DNA from 3 places in the Kitasatospora sp. NPDC058048 genome. Region 3 is predicted to be linked to each of the others. Evidence: riboswitches for the same ligand, from Rfam matches in the RefSeq annotation. Region 3 holds a riboswitch; each other region holds the start of a gene.
The links. Region 3 has a riboswitch for cyclic di-AMP ahead of ACFVVA_RS30350 (M23 family metallopeptidase). Riboswitches for the same ligand answer to the same signal wherever they lie in the genome.
Positions count from the first base shown of each region.

Region 1: linked by a shared signal. The riboswitch ahead of ACFVVA_RS03715 (transglycosylase family protein) and the one ahead of ACFVVA_RS30350 (M23 family metallopeptidase) in region 3 are both predicted to bind cyclic di-AMP.
Region 2: linked by a shared signal. The riboswitch ahead of ACFVVA_RS11605 (peptidoglycan DD-metalloendopeptidase family protein) and the one ahead of ACFVVA_RS30350 (M23 family metallopeptidase) in region 3 are both predicted to bind cyclic di-AMP.

Region 1 is NZ_JBHVRT010000002.1:380,115-389,710, reverse strand. Features, by position in the region: gene ACFVVA_RS03735 (helix-turn-helix domain-containing protein) at 1-158, opposite strand, end outside; gene ACFVVA_RS03730 (ATP-binding protein) at 577-1,152, shown strand; gene ACFVVA_RS03725 (DUF397 domain-containing protein) at 1,426-1,689, opposite strand; gene ACFVVA_RS03720 (hypothetical protein) at 2,250-3,209, shown strand; cyclic di-AMP (ydaO/yuaA leader) riboswitch at 3,661-3,831, shown strand; gene ACFVVA_RS03715 (transglycosylase family protein) at 3,818-5,194, shown strand; gene ACFVVA_RS03710 (hypothetical protein) at 5,471-5,671, shown strand; gene ACFVVA_RS03705 (LacI family DNA-binding transcriptional regulator) at 5,770-6,789, opposite strand; gene ACFVVA_RS03700 (glycoside hydrolase family 13 protein) at 6,815-8,512, opposite strand; gene ACFVVA_RS03695 (sugar ABC transporter permease) at 8,658-9,563, opposite strand.
Region 2 is NZ_JBHVRT010000008.1:244,916-254,511, forward strand. Features, by position in the region: gene ACFVVA_RS11580 (sugar kinase) at 1-742, shown strand, start outside; gene ACFVVA_RS11585 (IclR family transcriptional regulator) at 774-1,523, shown strand; gene ACFVVA_RS11590 (RidA family protein) at 1,558-1,986, shown strand; gene ACFVVA_RS11595 (DUF2470 domain-containing protein) at 2,123-2,842, shown strand; gene ACFVVA_RS11600 (APC family permease) at 2,907-4,457, opposite strand; gene ACFVVA_RS11605 (peptidoglycan DD-metalloendopeptidase family protein) at 4,852-5,844, opposite strand; cyclic di-AMP (ydaO/yuaA leader) riboswitch at 5,847-6,047, opposite strand; gene ACFVVA_RS11610 (MFS transporter) at 6,338-7,879, shown strand; gene purB (adenylosuccinate lyase) at 7,887-9,326, opposite strand; gene ACFVVA_RS11620 (HelD family protein) at 9,436-9,596, shown strand, end outside.
Region 3 is NZ_JBHVRT010000034.1:99,292-108,887, forward strand. Features, by position in the region: gene ACFVVA_RS30305 (cytochrome P450) at 1-1,086, opposite strand, end outside; gene ACFVVA_RS30310 (ATP/GTP-binding protein) at 1,083-1,736, opposite strand; gene ACFVVA_RS30315 (DUF742 domain-containing protein) at 1,714-2,061, opposite strand; gene ACFVVA_RS30320 (roadblock/LC7 domain-containing protein) at 2,058-2,471, opposite strand; gene ACFVVA_RS30325 (sensor histidine kinase) at 2,455-3,720, opposite strand; gene ACFVVA_RS30330 (SpoIIE family protein phosphatase) at 3,953-6,172, opposite strand; gene ACFVVA_RS30335 (TetR/AcrR family transcriptional regulator) at 6,400-6,966, opposite strand; gene ACFVVA_RS30340 (alpha/beta fold hydrolase) at 7,047-7,874, opposite strand; gene ACFVVA_RS30345 (YiaA/YiaB family inner membrane protein) at 8,015-8,305, opposite strand; cyclic di-AMP (ydaO/yuaA leader) riboswitch at 8,515-8,673, shown strand; gene ACFVVA_RS30350 (M23 family metallopeptidase) at 8,686-9,534, shown strand.

The sequences.
Region 1 (9,596 bases), on a different contig from region 3:
CGGCCGAGTTCCATGCGGCTGATCTTGGACTCGGAGGCCCGGATCGCGTAGCCCGCGTCCTCGCGGGTGATGCCGCGCGCCTCACGCAGGCGGCGCAGCTGCGAGCCGAGGAGGATCCGGCGGACCATCGAGCCGCCGCCCGGCTGAACTGTGGTCATGCGGTCGAAACCTCCACCTAGGGCAAACAGCGCACAGTCTGCCATCAGTTGAGCGCTCACGGTGCCGATACTGACGGATGTTCCTATCAGTTCCGCACTCCACACACCAGGATGCACGTGCATCCGGCGCTTGCATATGCCAATAGTGCGACTGCACGTGAATCGACTCTTGCATCTGCAGTGAGCGCACACCACCATGGTGCACGTGCACCTGCACATCCCTGGCAATCCCGCGGGCTCCGTGTCGACCCCACGCGCGACTCCGTGCACCGACCCGACGACGTCCCCCGCGTCATCGGGCGTTCGAGTGCGCGTGCGCCTGGTCGAGGGGGCGGCCGAGCGGCCGAGCGAGTCGGAGGTGACCGGCATGACCCCGGCGGGTCCAGCCGTGTCCGCCCCCTTATGGGAGGAGCTCTTCATGAGCACCGGTACGGCTTTGGCGGTTGACCCCCTTGTGGTCACCTGTACGCTCGCTCCTCGCTTCGAAGCCGTCAGAACCGCGCGCGACTTCGCTCGGAGCACGCTCCAGCACTGGGGCCTGACGGAGCTGTTCGACGACGTCGCGCTGGTGGCCTCGGAACTCGTGACCAACGCGCTCCGGCATGCGATCGGCGCACGGCCCGACCCGTCGGGCGGCACCCAGGGCGAGTACGACTTTCCCATACAGCCGACCCCGGAGGGCCGGCTCCCGATCCGAATAAGCCTGGTGCACCGCGCACCCCAGGTGGTCTGCGCGGTGAGCGATCCGAGCAGCATCGGCCCGATCGCACGGGAGGCCGACTTCGTCGCCGAATCCGGCCGCGGGCTGCACCTGGTGGAGTCGTTCAGCCGCTCCTGGGGCTGGCACCCGCTGGGCAGCGGCAAGGTGGTCTGGGCGATGTTCGAGGCGGAGACGATCGTCGGCTCCCCGCTGGACGGGCACCCCGGACTCGGCGGCCGCTCACCGCTCGACGGCCCCGTCGAGATCGGCGGACGGCATCGGCGCTCGGCCTAGGACGGGCCGTGCGCCCCGGCCGGGCCCCCGACCCGAGCGGGCCGCGCGCCCAGGACGGCCCCTGCGCCGGGCGGCGCACGGCCGGTCGACGGAAGCCCCGGGAGGACCACACCCCGGGCCCTTCCACCCGGCACCGCCGAGGACTTCCGGTCCGGTGCGGACGCCTCCGGAGCGGAGACCGCCGGCGAGGAGGTCCCCGGAGGAGACAAAGACAAAGGCCGTCGTGGTGTCGGCACCCACGACGGCCCCCCGATGATGGAGCACGGCGGTCGGTCAGACCGCCAGGTGGTCGAACTCCCCGTCCTTGGCCCCCAGCAGCAGGGCAGCGATCTCGGCCCGGGTGTAGATGAGGGCCGGGCCGTCCGGGAACCGCGAGTTGCGCATCGCCACATCGCCGCCGGGCAGGGCCGCGAACTCGACGCAGTTGCCCTGGGAGTTGCTGTGCCGGCTCTTCTGCCAGACCACCCCCTGGAGATCGGCGGCGGCCATCCCGTTGTAGGTGTCGTACGAGCCGTGCGTGTCCTGCGAGTCGTGCATAGAAATCTCCCGAAGAGCTTCCGGAGTTGTCGTCCAGCGCGGCGCCCCCGGCACCGTCGAAACGAACGGACCGGCCCCGTACCGGTCCGGCACAACGCCTCACTTGACGCGATGATAGCTGCAGTGCACGTGCATCAGCACGGGACGTTGCAGGTGCACGTGGCCTTTTGCCCGCAGCCGCGAACTCTTCACGGACCCTTCTCCTGACGGTACGTAAACGGACATAGCCGATGAATCGTCGGGCGCGCGATAACCGGCCGTGAGCGCCTCCCCGCTGAATGTTGATCTTCGAATGCCGGGAGTCGCACCCCCGTGACCCTCCGTCAAACCATCCTCATGCTGTGAGACATCTCACGCGCCCCAGGTGCAACGTCGGCCCCCTCGGGTCACGTCGAGGCAACCACCGGCGGTCGCGCGGGGATTGGGAGCGGAATGTCCGGATTGTAGGCAAAGTGCCCGGACCGGCGCCGGAGACGCACCGGGCTCCGGACCGCTGCCGCGTGAAACCCACCCGGCAGCCGACTGCAAGCCGGACGGGCAGATGTCCTACGATCTCCGGCATGAGCACCGCAGCCATCCCGGGCGCGCCACTGCCCGTCCGTACTCCAGGCTCCCGTGCGCGGGGGCGCCACCGTCGTCCCGAGCGCCCCGAGATCCCGGCCGGCGCCCCGGCCCTGGTGCTCGCCGTGCCCGCGACCGCCGGGCCCGAGTCCCGCTCGGTCGTCGAGGAGTTGCTCTCGATCGTCCGCACCGAGCAGAACGGCGTCCGGACCGCGGTCGGCTACCTGCCCGGCAACGGCGGCGAGGGCGCGGGCGGCGAGGACCGCACCGTGGCCGAGCTGCTGGCCATGGCGGCCGAGGCCGGGCTGCCCACGCCCGTCCTGGTGCCGCTGGTGCCCGGCCCGCACACCTTCCTGACCGAGCTTCACGCGCTCGCCGCCGAGTACGGCGCGCCCGTCACCGACCCGCTGGGCCCGCACCCGCTGCTGGCCGAGGCCGTGCACGTCCGGCTGTCCGAGGCCGGGCTGGCCCGGGCCGACCGCGCCCGGCTGTTCGCCATCGCGACCGCCGCGGACGGCGTGGTGCTGACCACCGTCGGCGGCGAGGACGCGGCCGCGGCGGCCGGTATCACCGGCGTGCTGCTGGCCGCCCGACTGGCCGTGCCGGTCGTCGCCGCCGCGCTCGACGTGCCCGGCTCGGTGGCCGCGGCCGTCAACCACCTCAGGGACACCGGCTCGCAGCGCCCGGCGCTGGCCCCGCTGGTGATCGGCCCGGAGGCGGACTCCGAACTGCTCGCCACCGCCGCCGAGGAGACCGGCTGCCCGTCGGCCGCGCCGCTGGGCTCGTACCCGTCGGTCGGCCAGCTGATCGCCTCCACCTACCTGGCGGCGCTGCCCGCGCCGTCCCCGGAGGACCTGGCACGGGCCGAGGCGGAGGCCGCGGCCGCCGCCGAGGCCGAGGGGGCCCTGGAGGGCGTCCGCGGCGCCCACGCGGCCTCCCAGGAGCCCGCAGGGCGGTAGTCGACGCCGCGCGCCGGTTCGCGCGCACCGAAGGGCCCGGAACGGCATGCGTTCCGGGCCCTTCGGTTTTGCTCCGCCCGCCCACGGCCGTCCCGCGGAAGTCGGACGGCAATGAAGTGGAATGTCCGTTCTGGCCTATTTGAAAGGAAATAGGAAACGCGGTCGCGGGCGCTCGCATCACTGCCGCCGCAGCATCCGCCGGGGCGCTCCGGCCCGCGATTCGACGCGCCGTCACACCACTTCTGAAGCGCTGCCAGTTGTGGGCTTCCGCAACAGGGTTGCCTGAAAACGATCATTTACGATCATGAAGAGCGGCAATTTTGGCAGTTCCCACTAAACCGTGATGCGCATCACAGCCGTTTGCAGTTTGAACTTAAGTCTGATTAACGTGCTCCCCGTTCGTGACCACACGAACCCGGTTCATCCGCGACGCCGAGTCCTGCCGTCGGATGTCCTGGCAGCGCGAAATCGCACCACGGCAGGAGCGGGGGACCCACAGGTAAGTCGCCCCGGACCGATCTCCGGAACGGTCCAGGGCTAGGGGTGAAGCCGCGCCCACAGCGCGGCCGGGCAACTCCAGCCCGAATCCGACAGCTCACCTCGCAGGCGTGGGAGAGGACCGCGTCTTCATGCTGCCCACCAACGGCACTCGTCTGTCCAGCCGCACCCATCGCGTGATCGCCGCCCTCGGCGTCGCGGGCGTCGGCCTCACCGTCCCCTGCATCGCCTCCGGCACCGCCTCCGCCGCCACCGTCGCCACCTGGGACAAGGTCGCCCAGTGCGAGAGCGGCGGCAACTGGAGCATCAACACGGGCAACGGCTTCTACGGCGGCCTCCAGTTCACCTCCAGCACCTGGTCCGCCTTCGGCGGCAGCGCCTTCGCGGCGCGCGCCGACCTGGCCACCAAGGACCAGCAGATCGCCGTCGCCGAGAAGGTCCTCGCCTCGCAGGGCCCCGGCGCCTGGCCGGTGTGCTCGGTCCAGGCCGGCCTCACCAAGGGCGGCGCCGCGGCCGCCGTCGACACCTCGGCGGGCTCCACCGCCGGCTCGACCGCCGCCAAGCCCGCGCAGCCCGCCCAGAGCGCCAAGCCGGCCGCCCCGGCCGCCAAGCCCGCTCCGCAGACCCAGGCCCCGGCCGCCAAGCCCGCCGCGCCCGCCCAGGACGGCACGCAGGCCGGCACCGACTCCGCCGCCTCCGGAAACCGGAGCGACTGGGTCCAGAAGCGCCAGCAGCAGGCCCAGAACGGCGACTACACCGTGGTCGAGGGCGACTGGCTGTCCGCGATCGCCGACCAGCACAAGGTGCAGGGCGGCTGGCAGCGGCTGTACGAGCTCAACCGCGGCACCCTGACCGAGGGTCCGGACAGCATCTACCCGGGCCAGCAGCTGTCCTTCGGCGGCAACGGCCAGGCCCAGGCCGGCCAGTCCGCCACCGGCAAGTCCGGCTCGGACTTCACCTGGTTCGACCGCTCGCAGAAGTCCGGCCAGTCCGCGAACGGCGGTGCCGTGAACGCCCAGCCGACCGCGCAGGCCCAGACCCCGGCCGCCAAGCCGTCCACCAAGCCGGCTGCCAAGCCCGCTCCGCAGACCCAGGCTCCGGCCCAGACCCAGGCTCCGGCCGCCACCGGCAGCATGGCCGCCGCGGTCTCCTTCGCCGAGTCGAAGGTCGGTCAGGCGTACGTCTACGGCGGCACCGGCAACGGTGGCTGGGACTGCTCCGGCCTGACCCAGGCCGCGCTGCGCGCCGCGGGCGTCTCCGTCCCGCGCGTCGCCGCCGACCAGGCCGCCGCCAGCACCCACGTCTCGCTGGACAGCCTCCAGCCGGGCGACCTGCTGTTCTGGTCCAACAACGGCAAGGACTCCGGCGTCTACCACGTCGCGATCTACGTCGGCAACGGCAAGTACGTCGAGGCCGCCAACCCGAGCTCGGGCGTCCGCGAGCAGAGCATCGCCAACTGGGCCCCGGACTTCGCCGGCCGGGTCTGAGAACGGCGAACAGCCGACGGACGACGGACGACGGATAACAGCTGACGGATAACAGATAACAGATTTCATCATCTGTCAGCTGTTATCCGAACGCTGACCGCCCACGCCCCCGGGGAGAGTCTGGTCGCTCCTCCCCGGGGGTTCCGGCATGCCTCCGGCCGTACCTCGTGGCGAATCCCTGCGGCGAAGCCCCGTGCTGAATCCCCATGGCGAATCCCCGTGGTGATTCCCCGCCCCAACGGGCATGCTGCTGCTCTGCACCCGAGGAGGAGTCACATGGCCCAGGTCACCGTCACCCTCGACGCGAACCTCGCGATCGACGCGATGTTGCTCTCCGGCACCAAGAACCCGCAGGACGCCGTCGAACTGGTCCTGCGCGACTACCTGGCCCGCGGCCGCCGTACCGAGACCCGTACCGGCGAGGCGGCCGACGGGCACCGACCGACCGTCGACCGCCCCACCGCCCAGGAGGGCTGACCGCCCGACGGCCCGGGGCGGCCGACCGCACGCACGCCGAAGGGCCCCGGAGAGCAACCGCCCTCCGGGGCCCTTCCGTCGGCCGTGACGGCCGGGGTTCAGCGCGCGCAGGCCCCGGTGGACCCGCGCATCACCAGCTCCGGCTGGAACATGAACTCGCCGCGCTGGGCCGCGTTTCCGCCGACCTCCTCCAGCAGCGCGTCCACCGCCGCCGTGGCCATCGCCTCGACCGGCTGGCGGATCGTGGTCAACGGCGGCTCGGTGAAGGCGATCAGCGGCGAGTCGTCGAAGCCGACCACCGACACGTCCTGCGGCACCGACAGCCCGCGCTGCCGCACCGCCCGGATCGCCCCGAGCGCCATCATGTCGCTCCCGCAGACGATCGCCGTGCAGCCCTTGTCGAGCAGCGCGCCGGCCGCCGCGTGCCCGCCCTCCACGCTGAACAGCGTGTGGTGGACGAGGTCGTCGGCCTCCTCCCGGGAGAGTCCGAGCACCTCGCGCAGCGCGGCCGTGAAGCCCTCGATCTTGCGCAGCACCGGCACGTACCGGCGCTGACCGACGGCCAGCCCGATCCGCTCGTGCCCGAGTTCGGCCAGGTGCTGGACGGCCATCCACATCGCGGCCCGGTCGTCCGGCGAGATGAACGGCGCGTCGATCTTCTCGCTGTAGCCGTTGATCAGCACGAACGGCACCCCGCGCCCGGCCAGCCGGGCGTAGCGGTCGTGGTCGGCGGTGGTGTCGGCGTGCAGCCCGGAGACGAAGACGATGCCCGCCACGCCCCGGTCCACCAGCATCTCCACCAGTTCGTCCTCGGTGGACCCGCCCGGGGTCTGGGTGCACAGCACCGGCGTGTAGCCGTGCCGGCTGAGCACCTGCTCGATCACCTGGGCCAGCGCGGGGAAGATCGGGTTGCTCAGCTCGGGCGTGATCAGACCGATCAGCCCGGCGCTGCGCTGGCGGAGACGGGTCGGCCGCTCGTACCCGAGCACGTCGAGCGCCGCCAGCACGGTCTGCCGGGTAGCGGCGGAAACGTTCGCCTTGCCGTTGAGCACGCGGGAGACGGTGGCTTCGCTGACCCCCGCCTGCGCCGCGATGTCTGAGAGTCGCGCCGTAGTCACGGTCCCAGAGCCTATTCCAACCACGTCAGACCGCCCACCAGCCGGTGCTGTCCGGAGCGAGCACCGTCTCGCCGCCGTCCACCACGAGGTCGGCCGAGCCCAGCAGCAGCGTGCCCGGGGCGGCGATCCGCACCGGTTCGCCGGTGGTGTTCACGGTGCAGACGAAGGCGCCGCGACGGAACGCCAGGGTGCCCTCGGGGCTCTCCAGCCACTCGACCCCGGTGCCGGCGCCGAGGTCGGGCTGCGCCCGGCGGACGGCCAGCGCGCTGCGGTAGAGCTCCAGGGTGGAGGTCGGGTCGCCGGTCTGCGCCTCGACACTCAGCCCGGCCCACTCGGCCGGCTGGGGCAGCCAGGACGGCCCGCCGGCCACCGGTCCGAAGCCGTACGGGGCCTCGGTGCCGGACCACGGGATCGGGACGCGGCAGCCGTCGCGGTAGCCGTCCTGGCCGGCCTGACGGAAGAAGGACGGGTCCTGGCGGACCTCGTCGGGCAGGTCGGTGACGTCCGGCAGGCCGAGCTCCTCGCCCTGGTAGACGTAGGCCGAGCCGGGCAGCGCGAGCATCAGCAGGGTGGCGGCGCGGGCGCGGCGCAGGCCGAGCTCGCGGTCGCCGGGGGTGCGGATCTGGGTGCCGAGGCCGGGCTCGTTGGCGAACCGGGTGGCGTGCCGGGTGACGTCGTGGTTGGAGAGCACCCAGGTGGTGGGGGCGTCGACCGGGCGCATCGAGTCGAGCGAGAGGTCGATCACCTCGCGCAGCGCGGTGGCGTCCCAACCGGTGCCCAGGTACTGGAAGTTGAAGGCCTGGTGCAGCTCGTCGGGGCGGACGTAGTTGGCGGTGCGCTGGACGGTCGGGGTCCACGCCTCGGCGACGCCGATCCGCTGCCCCGGGTACTCGTCGAGGATCCTGCGCCAGCTGCGGTAGATCTCGTGCACGCCGTCCTGGTCGAAGAACGGCATGACGTCGTTGCCGAGCAGCTTGAGCTGGTCGGCGCCGCCGAGGTCGGGCAGGCCGGGGGCCTTGACCAGGCCGTGGGCGACGTCGATGCGGAAGCCGTCCACGCCCATGTCGAGCCAGAAGCGCAGGATCGAGCGGAACTCGTCGGCGACGGCCGGGTTCTCCCAGTTGAAGTCGGGCTGCTCCGGGGCGAACAGGTGCAGGTACCAGTCGCCGGGGGTGCCGTCCGGGTTCTCGCTGCGGGTCCAGGCCGGGCCGCCGAAGATGGACTCCCAGTCGTTGGGCGGCAGTTCGCCCTGCTCGCCCTTGCCGGGGCGGAAGTGGTAGCGCTCGCGCAGCGGGGAGCCGGGGCCCTCGCGCAGGGCGCGCTGGAACCACTCGTGCTGGTCCGAGGAGTGGTTGGGGACGAGGTCGACGATGATCCGCAGACCCAGGTCGTGGGCGTCCCGGATCAGGGCGTCGGCGTCCAGCAGGGTGCCGAACATCGGGTCCACCGCGCGGTAGTCGGCCACGTCGTAGCCGGCGTCGGCCTGCGGCGAGGCGTAGAACGGCGACAGCCAGACCGCGTCCACGCCGAGGTCGCGCAGGTAGGGCAGGCGGCTGCGGATGCCGGGCAGGTCACCCATGCCGTCGCCGTTGGAGTCGGCGAAGCTGCGCGGGTACACCTGGTAGATGACCGCGTCCCGCCACCAGCCTCTGGACGCGCTGACGTTCGCCTCGTGAGCGGTGTCGGCGGCAGGCCGGGAGGTGTCGGCCAGGTTCTGGGTCATGGACGGTATCCCTTGGGGACTAGAGGAGCGGAAGGCGCTGGGACGTGGAGGCGCGCGACGAGGTGCGGTTCTGTGACGACGTGCGGTCTTGCGACGGCGTGCGGTCCTGTGACGACGTGGTGGCGCGTGACGACGTGGCTGCCCGTTACGACTTGGAGGCACCGGCGGTCAGGCCGGTGACCAGGTGGCGCTGCACCAGGTAGAAGAAGGCCGCGGACGGGATCGCGATCAGTACGGCGGTCGCGGCCATCAGGTTCCACTGGGCGTCGTGCTCGCTGACGAAGGTCTGGAGGCCCACGGCCAACGTGTACTTGTCGGAGCTGAGCATGAACGTGGAGGCGAACGGCACCTCGGCCCAGTAGGTGAGGAAGGAGTAGAAGGCGGCCACCGCCAGGCCCGGGCGGGCGAGCGGCAGCACCAGCCGCCAGAAGGTGCCGAACGGGCTGAGCCCGTCGACCCGGCCGGCCTCGTCGATCTCCACCGGGATGGTGTCGAAGTAGCCCTTCAGCAGCCAGGCGCAGTACGGCACGGTGGTGGTCGAGTAGACCAGGATCAGGCCGGTGTAGCTGTCCAGCAGGCCGAGTTCGGAGAGCATCGTGTACATCGGCACGATCAGCACCGCGATCGGGAACATCTGGGTGACCAGCAGCGACCACATCAGCGGCTTGTGTCCGGGGAACTTCATCCGGGAGACGGCGTAGCCGGTGGTGGCGGCGAGCATCACGCCGAACACGGTGGTGACGCCGGAGACCAGCAGGGCGTTGCCGAACCAAGTGAAGAAGTCGGTGTCGGACAGCACGTGCTGGTAGTTCGACAGCGTCAGTTTGCCGAGGATCTGGCCGGGGTGGAGGTAGTCGGTCTTGTCCGGGCCGAGCGAGACGAACAGGATCCACGCGACCGGGAAGAGCGCGATCAGGCCGGCCAGGATCAGGGTGCCGTGGGACAGCGCCCGGGCCATCGGGCTGCGCTCGCCGCGGCGGCGGACCTTGGCGGGCCGGGCGGCCGGGGCCGCGGCCGCCGGGCGGGCCGGGAGTTCGGTGGTGGTGCTCATCGGGGTTACCTGCCTTCGTGGGTCAACTGGGTC
Region 2 (9,596 bases), on a different contig from region 3:
GGCCGCCGCGCTCTCCCCCGACCTGCTCGCCGACCCGGCCGCCGCCGCCCTGCTGGCCGGCGCCCGGCTGCTGCACCTGTCCGGGATCACCGCCGCGCTCTCCGACGACTGCCTCGCCCTGCTGCGCGCCCTGCTCGCCGACCGCCGCCCGCACCGCCTGGTCAGCTTCGACCTCAACTGGCGCCCCTCGCTCTGGCGCGAGCGCGACCCGGCCGTGCTGCCGCCGCTGCTGGACGCCGCCGACCTGCTGCTGCTCGGCGCCGACGAGGCCGAGGCCGCCTTCGGCACCGGCGACCCGGCCGCCCTGCGCCGCCGCTTCCCCGCCCCGGCCACCCTCGTGGTCAAGGACGCCGCCCGCCAGGTGACCGCCCTGGAACGGGACGGCACGGCGGTCACCGAGCCGGCCCTCGCGGTCGAGGTGGTCGAGGCGACCGGCGCGGGCGACGCCTTCGCGGCCGGCTACCTGGCCGGCACCGTCCGGGGCCTGGACCAGCGGCGCCGCCTGCGGCTCGGCCACCTGAGCGCCGCCTGCGCGCTGACCGCCCACGGCGACCAGGCCGAGCTGCCGGACGCCGCCGTGGTGGCCGCGCTGCTCGACGCCTCGCCCGCCCAGTGGGCCGCCACCCGGGTCACCGCGGAGGGCATCACCGGCCCGGCCCTGCCCACCGGCGGCGCGCGTCCAGCCGACCGCACACCGTCCGCCGGACCGCCACCGTCCGCCGACCGGACCCGGGCACAATGAGCGGGAACCCCGGCCCTCGAAGCGGAGCACGATGAGTCAGACCGTCACCCGCGCCCTGCGCATCCTCGCCGAGCTCGGCGAGGGCGAGCGTTCCCTCGACCAGCTCGCCGAGGTGCTCGGCGTCCACAAGACGACCGTCCTCCGACTGCTCCAGAGTCTCGAAGAGGAACGATTCGTCTATCGCGACGCGAGCTACCGCTACCACCTGGGCGCCGGCCTCTTCGCACTCTCCGGCCTGGCCCTGGAGCAGCGCGGCGTGCGCCGGATCGCCGCCCCGCACCTGGCCGAGCTGAACGCCGCCACCGGCCAGACCGTGCACCTGGCCGCCTACGAGGGCGGCGAAGTGGTCTACATCGACAAGTTCGACTCCCGCCACCCGGTGCGGATGTACTCCCGGATCGGCCTGCGCGCCGCCCTGCACAGCGCCGCCGTCTCCAAGGTGCTGCTCGCCGACCTGCCGCTGCCCGAGCGGCGCCGGGTGGTGGCCGGGATCGACTTCACCCCGCACACCGCGCGCACCCTGACCACCCCCGAGGCGCTGCTCGCCGAGCTGGAGAAGGTCGCCGCCCAGGGCTGGGCGCAGGACCACGCCGAGCACGAGGCCTTCATCAACTGCGTGGCCGCGCCCGTCCGGGACGCCAGCGGCCGGGTGGTGGCCGCCGCCTCGATCTCCGTCCCGGACGTCGTCCTGCCGTACGAGCAGGTGCTGGACCTGCTCCCGCAGCTGCTCGCCACCACCCGCGCCGTCTCGGCCGACTGCGGCCGCCCCGACCACAACTGACGAACCGTCGACACAGTTAAGGAATCCGAATCCCATGACCTCCGAGCACCTCCGGAACGGCGAGAAGACCGAGATCCGCACCGACGGCGCCCCCGCTCCCGCCTGGATGTTCTCCCAGGGCGTCCGCAAGGGTCCGATCCTCCAGGTCTCCGGCCAGGGCCCGCAGGACCCCGCCACCGGCGAGTACCTGCACCACGGCGACGTGAAGGCGCAGACCCGCCGCACCCTGGAGAACGTCAAGGCCATCGTCGAGGCCGGCGGCGCCACCGTCGAGGATGTGGTGATGTTCCGCGTCTACCTGACCAAGCGCGCCGACTTCCCGCTGATGAACGAGGTCTACGCCGAGTTCATCGACGAGAACATCAAGCCCGGCGGCGTGAAGCCGTGCCGCACCACCATCTTCGTCGAGCTGCCGCAGGAGCCGATGCTGGTCGAGATCGACGCCCAGGCCGTCATCGGCTGACGCACCGCCGCACCGCCGCACCGAGGGGCCCGGACGCCGCAGTCGCGTCCGGGCCCCTCGCCCGTCCGGCGGCCTGCTTGCCACACCCCCACCCGCACATTAGGTTAGGCTCACCTAACTAACTGGAGGTCCGTCCATGAGCCTGCCCACCGGCGACACCGAGGTCCCCGAGCCCACCACCGCCGAACGGATCCACAGCCTGCTCGGCACGACCTCCTCGCTCACCGTCCGCGCCCTCGGCGAGCACCACCACCTGAACACCCCGGTCTCCGTGCACGGCTCCCGGCTGCGCCTGCGCACCGCCCTGGACGACCCGCTCACCACCGCCGCCATCGGCGCCGCCGACGGTCTCGCCGTCGTCCTCGACGTCACCGACATCGCCCCCGTCGCCGTCCGCGACCGGGTCCGCGCCCGCCTCACCCTGGCCGGCCGGCTCCACCTGGCCCACCTCGCCGACGACGGCCTCGGCGTGCACCTGCGGGTGGACGTCGCCCACGCCGTCCTCGCCACCCCGTACGGCACCGGCGCGATCACCGCCGCCGACCTCGCGCTCGCCGGCCCCGACCCGCTGGCCCGGCACGAGGCCGCGCTGCTCACCCACTTCGCCGACGACCACGCCGAGGCGCTCGACGTCCTCACCCGGCTGCTCGACCCGGCCGTGCTCACCCACGACCCCGAGGTCCGCCCGCTCGCCCTGGACCGCTACGGCCTGGTGCTGCGCCTGGACCACCCGCACGGCCACCGCGATGTCCGCCTGGTCTTCCCCGAACCGGCCCGGGACACCGAGGACTTCGGCCACCGGATGCACGCGCTGCTGGCCGCCGCCCAGTACGGCCTGCCGGTCCACCGGCGCTGAACCCGGCGCACCGCGAGCGCCGGCCGGTCACCGCTCGACCGCACCCCCAGCACCACCCGCCCGGTCACCGCTCGACCGCGTCCTCCAGCACCACCCGCCCGATCCGCGCGTACAGCTCGGGCCGCCAACGGCGCACCGCCAGCGCCAGCCCGACCCCGCCCGCGAACACCCCGATCACCAGGTACGGGATCAGCCGGAACAGCAGCGTGTGCGCCGCCGCCCCGGCCGCGGCGTCCTTGTTGAGCACCAGCAGCACCACCACCCCGGCCATCGCCACCCCGCCCACCAGCGGTGCGACCAGCGTCCGGAACCAGTGCGCGGTCTCCGGGTGCCGCCCCCGCACGTGGAAGTACCCGACCACGGCGAAGGAGCAGAGCGTCTGCACGACCAGGATCGCCATCGTCCCGAGCAGCGCCAGCAGCGTGTACAGGTGCGCGTACGGGTCCATCCCGGCCGCCAGGAACCCCGCCACCAGCCCCACCGCGATCACCGACTGCACCACCGAGGCGACGTGCGGCGAACCGTGCCGCGCATGGGTGCGGCCGAGCGCCGGGTGCAGCAGCCCCTCCCGGCCGATCGCGTACAGGTACCGGGCCGCGCACTGGTGGAAGGCCATCGCGCAGGCGAACGAGCCGGTGACGACCAGCCATTGGAACACCTTCACCGCCCAGGCCCCCAGGTGCGCGCCGAGCGGGTCGAAGAACAGGCTGTTGCCGTCCTTGCCCGGCACGGCGCCGCTCGCCACCGCGACCGCGTGCCCGACCCCGTTGCCGGACACGATCATCCAGGACACGAAGACGTAGAGCAGTCCGACACCGATCACCGACACCAGGGTCGCCCGCGGCACCACCCGCTTGGGGTCGCGGGACTCCTCGCCGTACATCGCGGTGGACTCGAATCCCACCCAGGACCAGAACGCGAAGAACAGGCCGAGCCCGGCCGCCGCCGCGCCCGAACTCCCCACCCCCCTCAGCGCGTTCAGCGGGTTCACGGCCTCGACCACGATCCCGTCCGGGCCGCCGCCGGAGAACAGCACCGCGAACGAGACCGCCCCCAGCACCCCGATCTCCAGCACCAGCGCCACCCCGAGCACCTTGGCCGTCAGGTGCAGGTCGAACCAGGCCGTCACCCCGATCACCGTCGCCCCGAACAGCGCGTACCAACCCCAGCCCAGGTCCACCCCCAGCTGCGAACGGACCAGTCCGCGCAGCGAGTAGGCGAAGAAGCCGAGGGCCGAGGCCTCGGTGACGACGTACGCCAGCACCGCGAGCAGCCCCGAGGCCATCCCGACCACCCGGCCCAGCCCGTGCGAGACGTAGCCGTAGAACGCGCCGGCCGCGGTGATGTGCCGGGCCATCGCCACGTAGCCGACCGAGAACACCGTCAGCACCACGGTCGCCACGATGTACGCGGCGGGCGCGCCGGCGCCGTTGCCCTGCCCGACGATGATCGGCAGGTTGCCCGTCATCGCGGTGATCGGGGCCGCGGTGGCGAGTGCCATGAACACCACGCCGACCAGGCCGACCGAGTCCGCCTTCAGCCGGTCGACGCCGCCCGTCCCCGGCCGCTCCCGCCCGGCCCTCTCCCCCGCCACGTCCCCGCTCCGGACCGCCATCCGGCCTCCTCGCCTCCCGGACCCGCCCGACCGCCGGACCGGCCGGACGCTGACCGTCCGACAGCATGGCGCGCCGGAGCGGCCCCGCGAGCGGGCCGACGGCCCGCCGGAGCGGTCGGGTTGACGCCGCGTTCGACCGGTCGAACGGCGCCCCGGAACCGCCGGACGGGCGGGGCACGACCGGGCACGACCGGGCGGGTCCGGAACGGCAGCGGCCGGCCCGGCCGTACGAGGAGGTCCTCGTGCGGCCGGGCCGGCCTGGGCGTGTCCCGCGCCCATGTCCGCCGTGCGGCGATCACCCGGTCGAGCGGTCACCCGACATGACCATCCCGGAGGATCGATTCGCCCCGCAGCAGCGGTGGTTCAGAAACCCTCGGGGCTCAGCGGCCCCGGGTCAGAGCGCGACGCCGTGCGCGCGCAGGTAGGCGACCGGGTTGATGTCCGAGCCGTACTCCGAGCCGTTGCGGATCTCGAAGTGCAGGTGCGGGCCGGTCACGTTGCCGGTGGCGCCGGAGAGGCCGATCTGCTGGCCGACGGTGACGGTCTGACCGATCCTCACGCCGATCGAGGAGAGGTGCGCGTACTCGGCGTAGTGGCCGTCGGCGAGCTTGATCTCGACCTCGTTGCCGTAGGCGCCGCCGTTGCCGGCCTTGACCACGACGCCGTTGGCGACGGCGCGCAGCGGGGTGCCGGTGGAGGCGACGAAGTCCTGGCCGGTGTGGTGGCCGGAGGCCCACATCGAGCCGGCCACGCCGTAGGCGGTGCCGAGCTTCGCGTTGGCCAGCGGGGCGACGAAGCCGGAGGTGGCGGCGGCGACCGGAGTGGCGGTCACGACCGGGGCCGGAGCGGCGACCTGCAGCTGGGTCTGGAGCTGGGCGGAGGGCTTGGCGGCCTCGGTCTTCACCTGGACCTGGGCCTGCGGCTTGGCGGCCTGGGTCGCCGGAGCGGCCGGCTGGGCGGGCTTCGCCGGGGCGGCCGGCTGGGCCGGGGCGGCGTCGGCGGCCGGCGCGGCGGCGTGGCCCGACAGCGCGAGCTGCTGGCCCGGGAAGATCAGGTTCGGGTTGGCGCCGACGACCGAGCGGTTCTGCTCGTACAGCGCGTGCCAGCCGCCCTCGACGTTCTTGGCGTCGGCGATCTTGGACAGGGTGTCGCCGCTGACGACGCGGTAGCTCTCCTGCGCGGCCGGGGCGGCCGGGGCAGCGGCCGGCGCGGCCGACTTGGCGTCCGTGGAGGCGGGGGCCTGCGCGGCCGGGGCGGCCGGAACGGTGTGGGCCTGGGCGCTCACCGCGGTGACGAGCGGGAGGGCGAAGGAGACACCGGTGACGGCGGTCGCGATGCCGATACGGGCGGCGCGGGGCAGGGCGATACGACGAGCCTGAGCAGGCATGGAATTTTCCTCTCCGACGCCTGCGAGGTGAGCTGTCGGGTTCGGGCTGGAGTTGCCCGGCCGCATGCGCGGCTTCACCCCTAGCCGGTCCTGGACGCCCGCGCCCTGAGGCGCGAACTCCGGTCCGGCGACTTACCTGTGGGTCCCCCGCTCCTGCCGTACAGAGTTCGTTTCGAACCACCGGGCAGCGGCAGGACTCGGCGTTCCACCCGGGGGATCCGTCCGGACTGGCCGGGCGGTCGCTGAACTAAAACCCATCCGTTCGGGTGAAGCAATGTCGATCTTTGAAAGGGCAACCATCTCCCCCGTTCCGGTGACCCTCCGCAGACCGGACCCCACGGTGCGTACACAACCCATTCACCCCCCGCCACTGATCCACGACCCTGCGCCGAGATCGGCGACGGACCGCAGCCACCCGTTCACGCACCGCCGACCGTCAACACACCCACCGGTGACCCTTGTCACGTGCGCCCCGGCAGCGCAGGATTCGCCCGTGGCCACCTCCGAGGCCGGCACCCTGCGCCTGGGCACCGCGCAGGGTCGCTGGGTACTACTGGCGACCGTGCTCGGCTCCAGCATGGCGATGCTCGACGGCACCGTGGTGAACGTCGCCCTGCCCCGGATCGGCGCCGACCTCGGCGCCTCCCTGGCGTCCCTGCAATGGACCCTGAACGCCTATCTGCTCACCCTGGCGGGCCTGATCCTGCTCGGCGGCGCGCTCGGCGACCGGTACGGGCGGCGCAAGGTCTTCCTGATCGGCGTGGTCTGGTTCGCCATCGCCTCCGCGGCCTGCGCCGCGGCGCCGAACATCCACGTGCTGATCGCCGCCCGCGCCGTCCAGGGCATCGGCGGGGCGCTGCTCACCCCCGGCTCGCTCGCCATGCTCCAGGCCGTCTTCCACCCCGACGACCGCTCGGCCGCGGTCGGGCTCTGGTCCGGCCTCGGCGGGGTGTCGGCCGCGATCGGCCCCTTCCTCGGCGGCTGGCTGGTGGACGGCCCCGGCTGGCGCTGGATCTTCCTGTTGAACCTGCCGCTCGCCGCCGCCGTGATCGCGGTGACCACCCGGTCGGTGCCGGAGACCCGGGACGAGGCCGCCACCGGCCGCTTCGACGTGCTCGGCGCCGTGCTCGCCGCCCTCGCGCTCGGCGCGATCACCTACGCGCTGACCGCGGCCGGCGAGGGCCTGTCCCCGGCGGTCTGGGTCAGCGGGGTGATCGGGGTGGTGCTCGGCGTCGCCTTCGTGGCCGTCGAACGCCGCGCGCCCGAACCGATGCTGCCGCTCGGGCTGTTCTCCTCACGGCTGTTCACCGCGGTGAACCTGGTCACCCTGTGCGTGTACGCGGCGTTCAGCGGCGTCTTCTTCCTGCTGGTGGTGCAGCTCCAGATCGTGTCCGGGTTCTCGCCGCTGGTCTCGGGCTTCGCCCTGGTGCCGATCACCGTGCTGATGCTGGCACTGTCCGCGCGCGCCGGGCGCCTCGGCAAACGGATCGGCCCGCGCGTCCCGCTGACCGTCGGCCCCCTGCTGTGCGCCGCCGGGGTGCTGCTGATGCTGCGCATCGGCCCCGACGCCTCGTACTGGGTGGACGTGCTGCCCGCCGTCACGGTGATGGGCTGCGGGATGACGCTGCTGGTCGCGCCGCTGACGGCGACCGTGCTGGCCGCCGTCGAGGTCCGGCACGCCGGCATCGCCAGCGGGGTCAACAACGCCGCCGCCCGCGCGGCCGGCCTGCTCGCGGTGGCCGCCCTGCCGGCGCTGGCCGGGCTGAGCGGCGACGCCTACCGGGTGCCCTCCGCGGTCGACTCCGCCTTCCACACCGCGATGCTGATCTGCGCGGGCCTCCTGGTGGCCGGCGGGCTGATCGCCGCCGCGACCGTACGCGGCAATGTGCTCGCCCCCGAGGAGCAGCCGGTGGCCGAGCCGAACTGCGACTGGCCGTGCGGACCGACCGCCCCGCCGCTCGACCCCGGCCACGTCCCCACGACGCGCGAGGGCCCCGCCACCGGTCCGGCGGCAGGGCCCTCGGCTCTGAACTGACCGAACGTCAGAGGATGTCGGCCGGCGCGTACTTGGCGGCCTCCGGGTAGGCGGCCGCGACGGCCTCCACCTGGCGGACGACCTCGGCGACCTGGGCACCGGCCGCGCCGGTGAAGGACAGCCGGTCGGCCAGCAGCGCGTCCAGCGCGGCCCGGTCCAGCGGGATCCGCTCGTCGGCGGCCAGCCGGTCCAGCAGCTCGTTCTCCCGGGCGCCCGCGCGCATCGCCAGCGCGGAGGCGACGGCGTGCTCCTTGATGACCTCGTGCCCGGTCTCCCGGCCGACGCCCGCGCGCACCGCGCCCATCAGCACCTTCGTGGTGGCGAGGAACGGCAGGTAGCGGTCCAGCTCGGCCTCGATCACGGCGGGGAAGGCGCCGAACTCGTCGAGGACGGTCAGGAAGGTCTCCAGCAGGCCGTCGAAGGCGAAGAACGCGTCCGGCAGCGCGACCCGGCGCACCACCGAGCAGGAGACGTCGCCCTCGTTCCACTGGTCGCCGGCCAGCTCGCCGGTCATCGAGGCGTAGCCGCGCAGGATGACGGCCAGGCCGTTGACGCGCTCGCAGGAGCGGGTGTTCATCTTGTGCGGCATCGCGGAGGAGCCGACCTGGCCCTCCTTGAAGCCCTCCGTGACCAGCTCGTGGCCGGCCATCAGGCGGATGGTCTTGGCCAGGCTGGACGGCGCGGCGGCCAGCTGGACGAGGGCGGTGAGCACCTCGAAGTCCAGCGAGCGCGGGTAGACCTGGCCGACGCTGGTCAGCACGTTCTCGAAGCCGAGGTGCCCGGCGACCCGGCGCTCCAGCTCGGCCAGCTTGTCGGTGTCGCCGCCGAGCAGGTCCAGCATGTCCTGGGCGGTGCCGACCGGGCCCTTGATCCCGCGCAGCGGGTAGCGGGCGATCAGCTCCTCCAGGCGACGGAAGGCGACCAGCAGCTCGTCGGTGATCGACGCGAACCGCTTGCCCAGGGTGGTGGCCTGCGCGGCCACGTTGTGCGAGCGGCCGGCCATGACCAGCTCGGAGTGCTGGGCGGACAGCTTGGCCAGACGCACCAGGACGGCCACCGTGCGGTCGCGCACGTGCTCCAGGGACTGGCGGATCTGGAGCTGCTCGACGTTCTCGGTCAGGTCCCGGGAGGTCATTCCCTTGTGGATCTGCTCGTGCCCGGCGAGGTCGCTGAACTCCTCGATCCGGGCCTTGACGTCGTGGCGGGTGACCCGCTCACGGGCGGCGATCGAGCCGAGGTCGACCTGGTCGATCACCCGCTCGTAGTCGGCGACGGCGGTGGCCGGCACCTCGACGCCGAGGTCCTGCTGGGCCTTCAGGACGGCGAGCCACAGGTGGCGCTCGAGGACCACCTTGTGCTCGGGGGACCACAGCTGGGCCAGGGTCGCCGAGGCGTACCGGGAGGCCAGGACATTGGGGATCTGGGGCTTCGCGCTCACGCTTCGCAAGAGTAACAGCCGAGGTCACGCCGAACGTCGGCGGCTGGGGTAGGCTGGGTCAATTGAGCGCCTTTCAGATGGCGCACCAGAACCTTCTCACCGCAAGGATACCACACCGATGAGCGAACATCCAGCGGCCGCGGGAGACCCCGGCGACGCCCTCGCCACGGCCCTGCGCACCGAGCAGGCCCGCCTCACCCGGCTCTACTCCCGGCTCGACACGGTGCGCGAACGGGCCCGCCGCACCGCCGACGGCGCCCACGACGGAGCCGCCCCCGG
Region 3 (9,596 bases):
GTGCGCCCGGTTGCCGCCGAGCGAGCCCTGGGCGGCGGCGGACACGCCCTGCGCGGCCGGGTCGGCGTTGGCCGCGGCCAGGCCGAGGACGAGCATGTCGCCGGCGCTGATGTACTGGCCGCCGAGCACGGTGTCGCCGGTGGCCCAGCGGCCGGGGAAGTTCTGCGTCGGCGGGTCGCGCCAGAGCACCTCCTCCAGCGCGTCGGAGACGGTCAGCCGTCCGCCGGTGAGGGTGGCCCGGAAGCGCCGGTCGGTGAGCAGCAGCCGCAGGGTGTTCCCGGTCCAGCAGATGGTGGTCTCGTTCCCGGCGACCATCATCACCACCAGGTGGTGCACCGCCTCCTCGTCGGTCAGCGCGGCCGGGTGGGCCAGCAGCCAGGAGGTGAGGTCGGCGCTGGGCGTGGCCCGGCGGCGCCGCACCAGGTCGACCAGGACCGCCTGGAACTCCTGGTTGGCGCGCACCGATTCGGCGCCGCTGTCGGCGATGTGGTGGATCAGCCGGATGAGGTGCGGGCCGGCGTCGGCGGGCAGGCCGAGCAGCTGGGTGAAGACCAGCAGCGGCAGCCGGCGCGCGTACTGGGCGACCAGGTCGGCGGTGCCGTCCGGGCCCCAGCCGTCGATCAGCCCGTTGGCGGCGGCCTCGGTGGTGCCGCGCAGCTGGCGGTGGTCGATCTGGGCGAGGGTGTCCGAGACGGCGCAGCGCAGCCGCTGGTGCTCGGCGCCGTCCAGGTTGAGCAGGGTGGGCCGCCAGGAGGTCATCGGCAGCAGCCGGGAGTCGGCCGCCAGCCGGCCCTCGGCGGGCACCCGCCAGCGGCGCGAGTCCTTGGAGAACAGCGCCTCGTTGCGGGTGAGTTCGAGCAGCTCGGCGTAGCCGAGGACGAGCCAGGCCTCGACCCCGGGCTCCAGCTCGATGGGGGCGACCGGCCCGTAGCGCTCGCGCAGCCGGGCGTACAGGCCGTGCGGGTCCTCGGCGACGGCCGGGCCGTACAGCGGCGTCAGCGGGACGCCCACGGGCAGTCCGCCGGGCAGGCCGGTGCCGTGGGCGACCGGGCACCCGGCGGCGCCGGGGGGTTCGGGGGTGGTCATCCCTGGAGCTCCAGGATCGAGCTGCGGTGCAGGTGGTCGACGAAGTCGATCAGCAGGTCGTAGGACTGCCGGCGGTCGCGTGCGTCGCAGTGCAGGATCGGCACCTCCGGCAGCAGGTCCAGCGCCGAGCGCAGTTCCTCCTCCGGGTAACCCGGGGTGTCCGGGAAGGTGTTGACCGCGACCGCGAACGGGATGCGCTGCTCCTCCAGCCGGCCGAGCACGTCGAAGCTCTCGTCCGGGCGGCGCAGGTCGACCATGGCGATGGCGCCGAGCGCGCCGCGCGACAGGTCGTCCCAGAGCGGCCAGAACCGCTGCTGCCCGGGCGTGCCGAACAGGTACAGCGCGAGCCGCGAGTTGAGCGTGATCCGGCCGAAGTCCAGCGCCACCGTGGTGGTGGTCTTGCCGGGGCGCCCGGTGAGGTCGTCGATGCCCGCGCTGGCGGCGGTCATGGTCTCCTCGGTGCGCAGCGGGGTGATCTCGCTCAGCGAGCCGACCAGGGTGGTCTTGCCCACCCCGAACGGACCGGTGACCAGGATCTTGACCGCGCCCTGCACCGAGGAGGGCAGGTACTGCGGTCCGTCGGCGGCACCGGCCGCGTCGGTTGCGTCCGGGGCGTCGGGGACGGCTTCAGCGGAGTTGGCGGAGGCCAACGAGCACCTCCTCCAGGAGGGTTGCGGGCAGGCGTTCGGCCTGCGGGACGGGCGGGAGCACCTGCACGGCGCCGAGGTCCCACAGGTCTCCGACCAGCACCTTGACGACGCCGAGCGGCAGCCCCAGGTGGGCCGCCACCTCGGCGATGGACAGCAGGCTGTGGCAGAGGTCGAGGATGCGCCGGTGCTCGCGGTTCAGCAGCGGGTGCTCGGGCAGGTCCGGCGGGTCGGGTAACGCGCTGACCAGGCTCTCCAGGGCCAGCTCGGCCCGGGTGGAGCGGCTGCGCCCACCGGTGATGACGTACGGCCGGACCGGGCCGCTCACCGGTGGCCCCCCGCCGCGTGGTCGACGCGCGGCGGGCTGGTGAGGTGGGTGCCGATCCGCTCGACCAGGACCTGCATCTGGTAGGCGACCAGGCCGGCGTCGACCGCCTCGCTGGTCACCACGGCCAGGTGCGCGCCGGCCCCGGCGGCGACGACGAAGAGGTAGCCGCCGCCGTACTCGATGATGATCTGGCGGGTGGCGCTGCCCGGCCCGCCGAAGCCCGTCGCGACGCCGCGGGCCAGCGACTGCAGTCCGGAGCAGGCGGCGGCGAGCCGTTCGGCGTCGTCGCGGGCGATGCCGGCGCTGCGGCCGATCTCCAGGCCGTCGTTGGAGACGACGACGGCGTGCTGGACCTGCGGGACGGCGATGATGTCGGCGAGCAGCCAGCCGAGATCAGGGGTGGTGGTCATGGAACTCTCCGGAGCGCTGGGGAAGTCGGGGGGAAGCGGGAAGGGAAGGGTCGGACTGGGCCTGGGCCCGGGCGGCGGTACGGCCGCTGGCGGTCCCGGCCTGGAACATCGCCATGAACGCCTGCGCGTCCCGGGCCGAGCGGTAGGGCGGCGCGGGCTGCGGTGGGGGAGCGGCGTGCTGGGCGGGGCGGCCCGTGCGGCCGCGCCGGTGGCTCCGGCGGGGCAGCGGGGGCGGGGTGTCGCCGGTGGCGGCGTGCCGGCCGGACGGCGGGGTCTCCAGCAGGGGGTGACCGACGGGGGAGGCCGGTCGGGGGCCGGGGTTGAACGCCCGGTCGTCCGGCCCGAGGCCGGGGACGGTGGGCGGCAGCGGCTCGGTGAGCAGCGCGTTGGGCAGCAGCAGGACCACGCGCACGCCGCCGTACGGCGAGGGCGCCGAGCTGAGCGTGACCCGGAAGCCGTACTGCTCGGCGAGCCGGCCGACCGCGGCCAGGCCCAGTTGCGGGACCTCGCCCAGCCGGGAGACCTCCAGGGTGCTGCCGCCGGCCAGTGCGGCCGCGGCCTTGACCACGGCCTGTTCCGGCATGCCGACGCCGCCGTCGTCGATCTCGATGACGGCGCCGTTGTGCACCGGCATCAGGGTGACGAACACCTGGGTGCTGGGCGGGGAGTAGCGGGTGGCGTTGTCCAGCAGTTCGGCGATCGCGTGGATCAGCGCCTCGGCGGCGGCGCCGACCACCGCGGTCTCGGTCCGGCTGCGCACCACCACGCGCTGGAACGGCAGGATGCGCGACTGGGCGCCGCGGACGACGTCCTCCAGGGGGACCGGTTCCGGCCAGTGCCGTCCGGCCCGCGCGCCGCACAGCACGGCCAGGGTCTGGGCCAGCCGGGCCTGTTGGGCGGCGGCGTGGTCGGCCTTGAGCAGGCCCTCCAGCAGGGCCGGGTCGTCGTGGGTGCGCTCCATCTCGTCCAGCAGCGCCTGCTGGTCGTGGGCCATCACCAGGATCCGGCGGGCGACGCTGAGGAAGGCCCGCTGGGTGGAGGCGGTGTGTTCCTGCTCCTGCTGGACGGCGGCGAGGTCCTCGCCGCGGCGGGAGAGTTCGGCGGCCAGTTGCTCCTGGAGGGCGGCGAGTTCGCCGTGCAGCCGGTCGGCGCGGCGGCGCTGGGTGACGGACACGGCGCGGTACCGCGCGGTGGCCACGAGGGCGAGGACGGCGAGTACGCCGGTTGCCGTTACGGACCACTGAGTCATCGTCACGCCGCGAATTCTAGGGTGATGATCCTACGAAGGTGTGAACGGATCTCGCCAAGTGACCGGATCTCGTCAATATCGAGTCAATTCGGCGCCAATCGGCACTCGTTCGACCCCGATCCCTGCGCCTGACGAGCCAGGGGAGCAGCCCGGCCGGCACCGGTGGGAACGCCGGAATCGAGCCCGACGGCCGGATCGCGTTCCGCGATGTGTGGGGCCCGTGTGCACGGTGTTACGGAAGGGGCGTCGTCCGGTGCAGGAGCAGCAGAGCCACGTCGTCCGGCCGGGACCGCCGCTCGGTCACGTTCAGGGTGAGCAGATCGGCCAGCCGCTCCAGCGCCGGTGCCGGGCCGATCCGCCCCGGACCCGTCTGCCGCGCCCACAGTTCGAGCCCGCCGAGCATCCGCTGCACCGACTCGTCGTAGTCCTCCTCGCGGTCCTCGACCAGCCCGTCGGTGTACGCCAGCAGCGTCTCCCCGACCGCCAGCCGCTCCACCGCCAGCGGGTACGGCTGCTCCGGGTCCACCCCCAGCGGCGGCCCGCCCGGCAGCTCCAGCTCGACGGCCGCGGCGTCGGCGGTGATCCGCACCGGCGCCGGGTGCCCGGCCCGGGCGGCGGTCAGCGCGCCGTCCGCCGGATCCAGGGTCAGGTAGAGGCAGGTCGCGAACAGCTCGGTGTCCAGCTCGGCCAGCAGCCGGCTGGTGCGGGTCAGGGTGGCGGCCGGGTCGTGCCCGTCCGTCGCGTACGCCCGCAGCCCGCTGCGCAGTTGGCCCATCACCGCGGTGGCCTCGGCGTTGTGGCCCTGGACGTCGCCGATCACCAGCCCGATCCGGCCCTCCGGCAGACGCAGCAGGTCGTACCAGTCGCCACCGATCTGCATGCCCTCGGTGCTCGGCAGGTAGCGGGCGGCAGTGGCGATCCCGGACAGCCGGGGCAGGGTGCGCGGGAGCATCGCCCGCTGCAGCTCGGAGGCCCGGTGGTGGTGGGTGTCGTACAGCCGGGCCCGCTCCAGGGACTGCGCCAGGATGCCGGCGAAGGCCGAGTACAGGGTCCGGTCCTCGCGGCTGAACACCCGCTCGGCGGCGAAGGTGATCAGGCAGGAGCCCACCTGCTGCCCGGAGGCGACCAGCGGCAGCACCGCCCAGGCGGCCGGGGCGAGCGGATCGCGCCGGGAACGGGCCGCCGAGGGTTCGCTGAACAGCGGGGCGGAGCGGGCCAGCGACCGCTGCATCACGCCCTCGGACAGGTCCGCCAGCCGGGTGAGTTCGGTGCGGCGCGGGCCCCCGTACACGGTGTGCGAGACGGGCAGCAGCCGGCCCGCGTCCACCAGGTCCAGGACGATGCCGGCGGCGCCGAGCGCCGGACGGGCGACGTCGGTGACGGCCGTGGTGACGTCCCGGACGGTCACCGCCCGGGACAGCGCCCGGGTGAGCGTCAGCAGCAGTGCCGTCCGGGCGGCGGCCGGGGAGTTCCGCTCCTCGGCCGGCGGCTGCTCCCGGTAGCCGGCCTCGGCCAGCAGCCCGGCGATCCGCACCGGCCGCCCGTGCACGTCCAGCATCACCTCGCCGGACTCCTCGACCCGGGCGGGCCGGCCGCCGGGCCGCAGCACCCGGTAGCCGATCCGGTAGCGGCCCCCGGTGGCCAGCGCCTCGGCGAGCGCGGCCTGCACGTCCGGCAGGTCCTCCGGGTGGACCAGCCGGTCCAGCTCGGGGGCGGCGCCGTCCGGGGCGGCCGGGCGGCCGGTCACCCGGAACGCCTCGGCGTCCCAGTAGCTCTCGCCGGTGACCAGGTCGCGCTCGAAGGCGCCGTGCCCGGCGGCCCGCACCGCCAGCGACAGCAGCGGGTGGGCCGGCCCGGCCGGGTGGCCGTCCGCCGCCCGCGGACCCTCGGGCAACCGGACGCCGTAGGGTGCGCGGGTGCCGTGCGGCAGATGGGCGTCGGCGTGGTCCAGCAGGTGCGAGAGCCGGTGGGCGCAGGCCTCGGCGACGGTCTCCAGGACGTCCAGGTCGCGGCGCGGGACGGTGCCCCGGTGGGCCAGCGCGAGGGCGAGCACCCCGATCGGCCGCTCGTCCACGACCATCGGCAGGGCGATCACGGCGACCATCCCGGTGCCCAGACCGGCGTTCGCGTTCGGGTAGTCGACGCTGGTGTGCTCGGGGCTGAGCAGGTACGGGCGGCGCAGCCGCAGGGCCATCGCGGCGGGCAGCTCCCCGGCCGGATCGACCACGCCGTAGCGCTCGTGCGCCCAGTCCGGCAGCCCGTGCGAGGCGGTCAGCCGGAGCATCCCGGTGGAGTCCAGCAGGTACAGCGCGGACCCCTCGCCGGTGATCCAGCTCGGGCCCTCGGCCAGTACGGTGCCGAGCAGCTCGGCGGCGCTGGTGCAGCCGAGCAGCAGGCGCACGCAGCGCATCGCACTGCGCGCGGTCGGACTGTCGGCGGGCTCCAGGGGCACTGACCCTTAATACCCCATTTCCCCAAGCGGTGAATGGTTCCTCAAGAGGTGAACGGGGACCGGGCCGTCGCACCGGCACCGGCATCGGCATCGGCACCGGCACCGGCACCGGAGAGGTGGCCGTCCGCGCCGGCGGCTGTCCGGGCGCGGCCCGGCGCGGGAAGCCGGTCCGGCCGGGCTGTCCGCGCGCGGGCGGTGCCGCCCTCCGGTCCGTGCGGGCCGGCCTCCTACGCGGGCCAGGCGCGGAGGCCGGTGGTGAGGGTGGTGATGAGGCGGTCGTGGGTGGTGGCGAGGTCCTCGGCCAGCCGGAAGCCGCCGGCGGTGGTGAGGGAGGCGAAGCCGTGGGCGAGGGAGCGGACGGTGCGGGCGGCGTGGATCGCCTCGGAACCGTCGAGGCCGTACTCCCGCAGGACGGCGATGATCACGCCGACGAGCCGGGCGCCCGCGCGGGCCAGGTCGTCGTCGGGCTGCGGGGCCTGGGGGAGGGCGTTGTAGCGGTGCGGGTGCGCGGTGGCGTACGCGTGGTAGGCGCGCAGCACGGCGGCGACGGCATCGTCCCCGCTGCGCCCGACGGCCGCCTCGGCCAGCCGGTCGGCCAGGTCCCCGGTGACCCGTACGGCGATCAGCAGCCGCAGTTCGGCGAGGCCGCCGCTGACGTGCTTGTACAGCGAGGGAGTGGCGACCCCCGCCCGGGCGGCGACGGAGGCCAGCGTGAGGGCCTCGGAGCCCTGCTCGTCGATGAGGGCGAGGGCGTGGTCGACGACCTGGTCGGGGGTCAGTCCTACGCGGGGCATGGGTTCGGGCTCTCCGTACGGATGACGTCGGGTGGATCGGGCGGGTTCGGGCAGGAGCGGGCGGTGGGGACGGGCGGGGCTCAGCCGAGCTCGGCGAGGAACGGCAGCAGGGCGTCGGCGGTGGCCGTCGGGTTGTCGGCCATCGGGTAGTGCCCGGACCCCTCGATCATCACCTTGCGCGCGCCGAGCGCGGCGGCCTGCCGGTCGGCGACGAGCTCCGGCTTCGGGAAGTCGGGGTCCTTGCTGCCCATGACCACCAGCGCCGGGCACCGCACCGCGGCCGTCCAGCCGACCGGCGCCGAGTCGCCGTGGACGTACCCGCGGGTGGCGGTCTTCCGCCCCGGGGTGCGCAGCGCGGCGACCAGTCCGTCCACGTACGCGTCGAAGTCGGCGGGCTTGGCACCCGGGAAGGCCATCCGGCGCAGGTAGAAGCCCCAGGAGGCCGGCCAGTGGACGAGGGCGGCGCCCATCAGGCCCATGGCGCCGCGCATCAGGGCGCCCGGCGGCGGGTTCTCGACGAAGGCGTTGAGCAGGACGATCCCGGCGACCCGCTCGGGCGCGTCCCCGGCGGCCCTGACGACGGTCGCCCCGGTGTAGGAGTTCCCGGCGAGGACGGCGCGCTCGATGCCGAGGTGGTCGAGCAGGGCGAGGACGTCGCCGGCGATGGCGGCCGGGCCGTAGTCGTCCCACTCGACGGAGGACTCGCCGAAGCCCCGCAGGTCCACGGTGACGACGCGGTGGCCGGCGGCGACGAGCAGCGGGCGCAGGTGCCGGTAGGCGGCCCGGCTGTCGAGCATGCCCGGGAGCAGGACGACGGGGGTGCCGTCGCCCTGCCGGGTGTCGTCGAAGGCGATCCGGCCGCCGGGAACGGTCAGGTACTGGGTGCTCGGGGTGATGGTGCCGTTCATGGGGGTCCTCCTCGGGCCGCCGGTGCGGGGCATCGGCGTGCGGGCCGATAGCCATAAAGCTAAGGCTAATAGCCTTAGCTGTCAAGCGAACGGCCGGGTGAGGGATGGAGCGGAAGGAGCGGAAGGGGTGGAAGAGGCGATCAGACTCCCTCCACCTTGAACGGGTCGTGCTCGCTGAGCAGCTTCTCCAGCCTGGCCTGGTCCACCCGGGTGACCATCTCGTTGGACTCCTGCCGGTCCCGGATCACCTTCGCCAGCGTGAACGCCGAGGTGACGGTGTAGAGGAGGCCGATCCCGAGGAAGGCCCTGGTCCATCCGCCGACCGGCAGGTAGGCGATCCCGACGGCGAGGGCGACGCCCGACAGGGCGAAGGAGAGGACGGCCTGGATGTGGTACGCGGCCGTGGTGCGGGTCTGCATCGATGTGCTCATGGCGCCAGGATGTGGCCGCCCGGACGGGGCGCACATGAGTAGGAGTACTCAGATGGGGCCGTGCGCGAGGGAGGTGTTCGCCGGTGTCGTTCGTTGACGTCCGATCACTTTGCCCTAGGCTGCTCCGAACGGATGGCTTGGAATCAGAGCCTCCTAGGATTAACGTTTGATAACGCAGCGCGGTTGTCAACGCCGTACCCAGACGGCACCGTGCGCCGTCGCCTAATCCCGCCGACCCGCCTCCGGGCAGGTCAGGGAGCCGGGGAACCACGTTCCTTGGGGTGAATCGGCGGGGCTCCGGCCCAGCCGTAGGAGACCTTCCTGCTCCGAACCCGTCAGCTAACCCGGTAGGCGCGAAGGAAGGAAAGGAGCGCGCCTCCGTGGCGTCGACGCACACCCCGGCACACCCGGCCGGCTTCGCAGCCGGTACCCAGCTCCTCGACCACCCCGGCACGGACGGCCCCGAGGCCTTCGGCCCGGAGGACTTCCCCGCGGAGGTCGAGACCAACCGCCACCGGATGCCGCGTCAGACCCGCGGAGCCTCCCCACTGCTCGGCGTCACCGCCGTCGCCGCCACCCTGGGCGCCACCGGCTTCGCCTCGGCGACCCCGGCCGCCGCCCCCGCCGTCGAGGCCCCGGACGAGACCCCGGTCGCCCTCTCCGCCGACCCCGGACTCGCGCTCGCCGCCCGCATCCAGCACCAGGCCGACAGCCAGCGCACCGCCGCCGAGGAGACCGCCCGGCTCCAGGCCGCGCAGGAGGCGGAGGCCAAGGCCGTCGCCAAGGAGGCCGAGGCCAAGCGCGCCGCCGAGGAGGCCGAGCGGGTCAAGGCCGCCGCCCTCACCCTCCCGGTGAAGGACTACCGGCTCTCCGCCCACTACGGTCAGAGCGCCCGCTACTGGGCCAACCTGCACACCGGCCTGGACTTCGCCGCCGACACCGGCACCCCGGTCTACGCGCTCGGCCAGGGCACCATCACCTCGGCCGGCTGGGCCGGCTCGTACGGCTACCGGATCGTCGAGACCCTGCCCGACGGCACCGAGATCTGGTACTGCCACCTCTCCTCGATCACCAAGGGCTCCGGCAAGGTCGCCCCCGGCCAGCAGATCGGCAAGGTCGGCGCGACCGGCAACGTCACCGGGCCGCACCTGCACATGGAGGTCCGCCCCGGCGGCGGCGCCCCGGTCGACCCGGAGCCCTGGCTCCAGCAGCGCGGCCTCAACCCCTGACCCGCGCGAGAAACCCGGCGCACCCGCGAGAGGCCCGCGCACCGGCGCGAGAAACCCGACGC